2 regions of the Pseudomonas sp. CMR5c genome follow, and region 2 is predicted to be linked to the other one. Evidence: riboswitches for the same ligand, from Rfam matches in the RefSeq annotation. Region 2 holds a riboswitch; the other holds the start of a gene.
The links. Region 2 has a riboswitch for cobalamin ahead of cobO (cob(I)yrinic acid a,c-diamide adenosyltransferase). Riboswitches for the same ligand answer to the same signal wherever they lie in the genome.
Positions count from the first base shown of each region.

Region 1: linked by a shared signal. The riboswitch ahead of C4K40_RS19255 (CbtB-domain containing protein) and the one ahead of cobO (cob(I)yrinic acid a,c-diamide adenosyltransferase) in region 2 are both predicted to bind cobalamin.

Region 1 covers NZ_CP027705.1:4,206,885-4,210,283, reverse strand. The annotation lists gene C4K40_RS19265 (cobalamin biosynthesis protein) at 1-347, opposite strand, end outside; gene C4K40_RS19260 (CbtA family protein) at 344-1,048, opposite strand; gene C4K40_RS19255 (CbtB-domain containing protein) at 1,059-1,247, opposite strand; cobalamin riboswitch at 1,344-1,566, opposite strand; cobalamin riboswitch at 1,652-1,862, shown strand; gene cobW (cobalamin biosynthesis protein CobW) at 1,959-3,026, shown strand; gene cobN (cobaltochelatase subunit CobN) at 3,030-3,399, shown strand, end outside.
Region 2 covers NZ_CP027705.1:5,001,236-5,004,634, forward strand. The annotation lists gene C4K40_RS22860 (cobyrinate a,c-diamide synthase) at 1-640, opposite strand, end outside; gene cobO (cob(I)yrinic acid a,c-diamide adenosyltransferase) at 651-1,262, opposite strand; cobalamin riboswitch at 1,343-1,579, opposite strand; gene C4K40_RS22870 (hypothetical protein) at 1,746-2,327, shown strand; gene C4K40_RS22875 (sorbosone dehydrogenase family protein) at 2,397-3,399, shown strand, end outside.

The sequences.
Region 1 (3,399 bases), 790 kb from region 2:
AGTTGCGCCGAGCCTGCTTGCAGGCATTCGGCCATGGCCAGGGCGGCGCTTTCGGCGACGCCATGACAGCCGGTGCGTTCGAATGCGGCCTGCGACCTGTGGCTCAGGCGGGAGTCGTAGGGCGCCAGTTGGGCACTGCTGAAGAAGGTCAATGGCAGCGACAACTGCTGCGCCAGCTCCAGCAGGCCCGGTTCATCCTGCTTCAGGTCGATGCTGGCCAGGGCCTGTACCTGGCCCAGGTCCAGGCCATGGGCCCGCAGCACCTGGTCCAGCAGGGCGCGCAGGGCGCTGGCCGGGCAGCCCTTGCGACAACCCAGGCCGACCACCAGGGCCGGCTCGGTGATCATGCCCGCTGGCCATCCTCGCCCTTGCGCCGGAACAGCCAGGCGCTGATCAAGCCCAGGGCCAGCCAGAAGGCGGCATTGGTCAATTGCGAGGCGATCTTGAACTGTGCCTCCAGTGCTTCGGGGGCCAGCATCGAATGCACTTCCGGTTGGGGAGCGCCGATCACATGGGGCACGGCGATGATGGCCGCGCCCAGCAACTTCAGCAGCCAGTTGCCGGCGAACACGATCAGTGCCAGGCCCACGGCAGTGGACGCGGCGGCACCGACCCACCAGGTCTGGCGCTGCACCAGGTCGGCCGCGGCGGTGCCCGGCAGCTCCGGCGGCAGGCCCAGGGTGGGCGCCAGGCAGAAGGTGGCGTAGCCGGCCAGGCCCCAGAGCAGGCCCTGGGAAGTGCGGCTCGGTGCGCGCAGGGTGTAGAGGCCTGCCAGCATCAGGGCGAAGCCCACGGCGACCACCAGGTTGCCGCCGGTGGTGGACAGCACTCGCTGCCAGCCGTCCTCCGGTTCCCAGGCTTCTTCATCGTGGACGTGCCCGGCCATGGCGCCCGGGGCGTGTTCATGGACTGCCTCGGTGGCCGGGGCCTTTTCGTAGGTTTCCGCCTGGAGAATCAATGGCGCGACCCAGAAGCTTTGCAGCAAGGTCAGCAGCAGGGCGGCCAGCAGCCCGGTGAAGCCCGCGGTTTGCGCGATACGCTTGATCATCGGACGGGTCTCAGTGGCAAGGGAAGGCGGCGCTGTGGCGGGTGTCGTGGGCGGCGTTATGCACCGCCTCGATATGCGAGAAGCCGGCGAAGTACACCAGGCAGGCGCCAAGGATCGAGGCACCGATGGCGGCTACCAGGCGCTGGCTCAGGGTGGCGGTGCTGCTGGCGGAATGGCTGGTGCTGCTGATGGTCGACATGGCGCGTTCCCTTGGGTTTGTCAGCGGGAAGCGGCGCAGGAAAACCCCGCGTGGCGTTCACGCAGGGTTTGCAACAGCGCCCGCCCACCGCGGGTTTGTTATTCGTGTATTGCGGGCCGGTCTCCGGGCTCGCGAGGGGCAGGGCGGGTCATGCCATGCCGGCAAGTGTCGCCTTCCCATGCCCGGGGGCACAGTGGATCTGACACTTCGCTCGCTTACCGTTGCGGGGGCAGCACCGGACTGGTCACCGCTGGCAAGCGCGTGATTCACCGGTTTCCCGTTTCACCCTGTGAAGGGCACCCGTAACAAGTTGTGTAGCAAATCATGGGCAAGGGAGCGCCGTCAATCGCCGGTTGGCACGGGAAGCCGCCGCATATGTGCATTGACCGTCCTCCGCGCTCTGCGTAGCCTTGCGCCTTCGAGGTTCTTCGGCCAGCGGTCGAAGCTAAGACGGGAACGCGGTAGAAGCCGCGGCTGCCCCCGCAACTGTGAAGGGTTCCATTCCTGCACGGCCACTGCCTGGCGTCCATGACGCCGGCGGGAAGGCACAGGAAGCGTCAGTCCTGGACTGGCAAGCCCCCAGCCAGGAGACCTGCCTCGACCCAGATTCTCACTACAACCGGGCGGGGTGATCCGGTGGCGAAATCAGCACCTGGCCCGCGCCGTGCCTGTCGTCCCGTATGCCCGCCTCCTTCGCCAAAAGGGCATCCGATGAAAACACTGGCCAAACTTCCCGTCACCATCGTCACCGGCTTCCTGGGCTCGGGCAAGACCACCTTGCTGCGGCACATGCTGGACAACGCCCAGGGCCGTCGTATCGCGGTGATCGTCAACGAGTTCGGCGAACTGGGCATCGACGGCGAGATCCTCAAGCAGTGCTCCATCGGCTGCACCGAGGAAGAGGCCAGCGGCCGGGTCTTCGAATTGGCCAACGGCTGTCTGTGCTGCACCGTGCAGGAAGAATTCTTCCCGGTGATGCGTGAACTAGTGGCCCGCCGTGGCGACCTGGACCATATCCTCATCGAAACCAGCGGCCTGGCCCTGCCCAAGCCCCTGGTGCAAGCCTTCCAGTGGCCGGAAATCCGCAGCGCCTGCACCGTCGATGCGGTGATCACCGTGGTCGACAGCCCGGCCGTGGCCGCCGGCACCTTCGCCGCCTTCCCGGACCAGGTGGACGCCCAGCGCAAGCTCGACCCCAACCTGGACCACGAGTCGCCACTGCACGAGCTGTTCGCCGACCAGTTGTCCAGCGCCGACCTGGTGATCCTCAACAAGACCGACCTGATCGACCCGGCCGACCTGGCCAGGGTCCGCCAGGAAGTGGCCGAGGAGCTGCCGCCGGCGGTCAAGGTGATCGAGGCCAGCAGCGGGCGCCTGCCCCTGGACGTACTGCTGGGCGTGGGTGCCGGTTCCGAGGAGCACATCGACAGCCGTCACAGCCACCATGACCACCACCATGACGGCGACGATCATGACGACCATGACCACGACGCCTTCGACTCGATCTCCATCGAGCTGCCCGAGGCCGACGAAAGCCTGCTGCTCGATGCCCTGACCCAACTGGTGGTCAAGCACGGCATCCTGCGGGTCAAGGGTTTTGCGGCGATCCCCGGCAAGCCGATGCGCCTGCTGCTCCAGGGCGTGGGCACCCGCTTCGACAAGCACTTCGACCGCAAGTGGGGCGCTGATGAGAAACGCATCACCCGCCTGGTGCTGATCGGCCAGGAACTGGATGCAACCCAGCTGGAAGCGCAACTGCGCGCCGCCCTGGGCGCCTGACCCATGCACCTGCTCAGGACCCAGCCCGGCGGATTCGTGTCGGATGACAACATCGCCGACCTTGGACAAACCCCCGCCGAGCTGGTGGTCCTGTGCAGCGGCGACTCCAGCCTGGCGCTGCTGGCCGAGGCCGCCGAGCAACTGCCAGCGGACTACCCCAGCTTTCGCCTGGCCAACCCGATGCAGGTGCAGAACCACGCCTCGGTGGACCTTTACGTCGACCAGGTGCTGCGCCATGCCAAGGTCATCCTGATTTCCCTGCACGGTGGCATCGCCTACTGGCGTTATGGCGTCGAGCAACTGGTGGAGCTGTCCCGGCGCGGGGTGCAGCTGATCCTGGTGCCGGGGGACGACCGGCCCGACCCGGAGCTCA
Region 2 (3,399 bases):
AACTGCTGGCCAGGGCCTCGGCAGCGGCATCCAGACGCAGATCCAGGTCATTGAGTTCATTGGCCTGGACCAGGCCCAGATGGCGGCTGGGCAGCTCGATCGAGGTTTCCCGGGACAAGGCTCCATACCAGCGCAACCCCTCGGTCAGGCTGCCTTCGAGCAGTTGCGCATGGCGCAAGGTCCCCACCCGGTTGGCCAACACGCCGGCGAACGGCAGGTCCGGCTGGTAGCGCGCCAGACCCAGGGCCAGGGCGCCGAAAGTCTGGGCCATGGCGGCGCCATCGATCACCCCCAGCACCGGCACGCCGAAATGCCGTGCCAGGTCCGCGCTCGATGGCGTGCCATCGAACAATCCCATGACGCCCTCGATCAGGATCAGGTCGGCCTCGCCGGCGGCCTCCCACAGCAGGCGGCGACTTTCCTGCTCGCCCACCATCCACATGTCCAGCTGGTACACCGGGGCACCGCTGGCATGCTCGAGAATCATCGGATCGAGAAAGTCCGGACCGCACTTGAACACCCGCACCTTGCGCCCCTGGTTACGGTGCAGGCGCGCCAGGGCGGCGGTCACGGTGGTCTTGCCCTGGCCGGATGCCGGAGCGGCGATCAATACCGCCGGGCAATGACGAACATCATTCATGGGTTCACGCTCACAGCTCGATGCCCTTCTGCGCCTTGATACCGGCCTGGAAGGCGTGCTTGACCATGCCCATTTCGGTGACGGTGTCGGCCAGTTCGAGCATTTCCGGCTTGGCCCCGCGCCCGGTCACCACCACGTGCTGCATCGGCGGACGGGCCTGCAGGTCGCTGAGCACCTGATCCAGGTCCAGGTAACCATGCTTGAGGGCGATGTTCAGCTCATCGAGTACCACCAGGCCGATCTGCGGATCGCGCAACAGCTCCCGGGAAACCGCCCAGGCGGCCTCGGCGGCGGCGATGTCACGCTGGCGATCCTGGGTCTCCCAGGTGAAGCCCTCGCCCATCACATGGAACCGCACCTGCTCGGGAAAGCGCCGGAAGAACAGCTCTTCGCCGGTGCTTTCGCGGCCCTTGATGAACTGCACCACGCCACAATGCATGCCATGGCCCATGGACCGTGCCAGCATGCCGAAGGCCGAACTGCTCTTGCCTTTGCCGTTGCCGGTCAGGACCAGCAACAGCCCGCATTCATTGGGCGAGTTGGCGATACGCTCGTCGATCACCGCTTTTTTGCGCAGCATGCGCGCCAGATGACGTTCGTCACGCTCGAGGGATTCACTCATGGAGCAGCTCTCCGTTGGGGCTTGGGGAACGGGGGGCAGGAATGGAAATGGACGGCGCAAGCCTGGCATCGCCCTCCGTGATGCCGTTGGATGAATCAGGCCGGTCTCCGGGCTCGTGAGCGGCACCACTGCCGGACTGCGCGCCTTCCCATGCCTGCTTCGACACAGTGGCACTTGCGCAATCTTGACTCACCTACCGTTGCGGGGGCAGCGCCGGAATCGTCGCCGGCTCCATCGCTGGAACGGGCCCTGACCGGCTTCCCTGTTTCACTCTGTCGACCCGGGAGTCACAGAGCACCTGAAACAAGTCGCGAAGGTTAGAGGGTTGGGAATGGAGCGTCAATGAAGCGGCCCGCCGCACCCAACGGAAAACTGCACTGCATCAACAAACTGACGCCAATCTTGTGCCACACTGAAAGCAGTGATATCAAATAGCCACTTTCAGGACATGACGTCCCGTCACAACAATAAGGGGTGAGTTCGATGCAAGGCATGATCATCAGCAATCCAAGACTGGAATTCCTGCGACCGATGCTGGAGCGCTGGTTCGATTGCATTGACCGCTACAACGCGATTCGCGGCGATAACGAAACCCCTTACTGGTTCGACGAACAGGCCAACCTGGGACTGCTTTCGGCCGCGGCCTGGATGGCCGAGATGGTGACCCTGGAACACAGCCCCAGCAAGAAGCAGCTCGAAGAAGGTGCGCGCAATGCCCGTACCGACCTGTACCTGGCCACCAAGGAAGAACGCACCTACATCCAGGCCACCCAGCGCTGGCCACGGGTCAACAACCTGGCCCTGACCCAGGCCCTGCAGGATATCGCCAATGCAGCGAAGACCATCAGCCACGCCAGCGACCTGAAGCTTGGCTGCCTGTTCGTCGCACCTCAAAAGGCCCAGCACAGCGCGACTCCCGAGGAACTGCAAGACATGCTCGACGACCTACAGAAGGAACACTGCTGTGCCGTGGCCTGGTACTTCCCGTATGCCTACCGCAAGCTGCACAACGAAGCCGGCCACTACCACCCCGGAGTGGCGGTATTGTTCAAGGAAGCTCGCTGAACACAAGGAACCCCAGGGCGCCCATGCTTCTCTATGATTGAACGTTCGCGCACTCATAGGGATATCAGCATGCTCAAGCCTCGCCATACCTTGCTCATCGCCATCGCCGCCGGCCTCGCCGCCTGCGGCGAAACCTCCAGCCTGCAGGTTGCGGACGGCACCGGCCCGAACCCCAAGCTGCCGGAACCCAACCCCACCCTGATCCCCACGCTGAACATCGCTCCGGCCATCGGGTGGCCCGAGGGAGCGAAACCGCTGGCCGCCAGCGGAACCCAGGTCAGTGCCTTCGCCGAGAATCTCGATCATCCACGCTGGCTCTATGTACTGCCTAACGGGGACGTGCTGGTGGCGGAAACCAACGCCCCGCCCAAACCGGACGACAGCCGGGGCATCCGCGGCTGGGTAGCCGGCAAGGTGATGGGGCGCGCCGGGGCCACGGTTCCCAGCGCCAACCGCATCACCCTGTTGCGCGATGCCGACCACGACGGCGTGGCGGAGACTCGCAGCGTCTTCCTGGAGAACCTCAACTCCCCCTTCGGCATGACCCTGGTGGGCAACGATCTGTATGTAGCCGATACCGACAAGCTGCTGCGCTTCCCCTACCAGAGCGGTGACACCAGGATCAGCGCCGGAGCCACCAAGGTAGTGGACCTGCCCGGCGGCACGCTGAATCACCACTGGACCAAGAATGTCATCGCCAGCAAGGATGGCAGCAAGCTGTACGTCACCGTCGGCTCAAACAGCAATGTCGGCGAAAACGGCCTGGACAAGGAAGAAGGCCGGGCAGCGATCTGGGAAGTGGACCGTGCCAGCGGCCAGCATCGCTTGTTCGCCACTGGGCTGCGCAACCCCAACGGCCTGGCCTGGGAGCCAGTCAGCGGAGCCCTCTGGACAGCGGTGAACGAACGGGACGAGATCGGCAGCGACCTGGTGCCCGACTACATCACATCGGTCAAGGATGGCGCTTTCTACGGCTGGCCCTTCAGCTACTACGGCCAGCACGTGGACGTACGGGTCAAACCCCAGGATCCGGCACTGGTGGCCAAGGCAATTGCCCCGGATTACGCCGTGG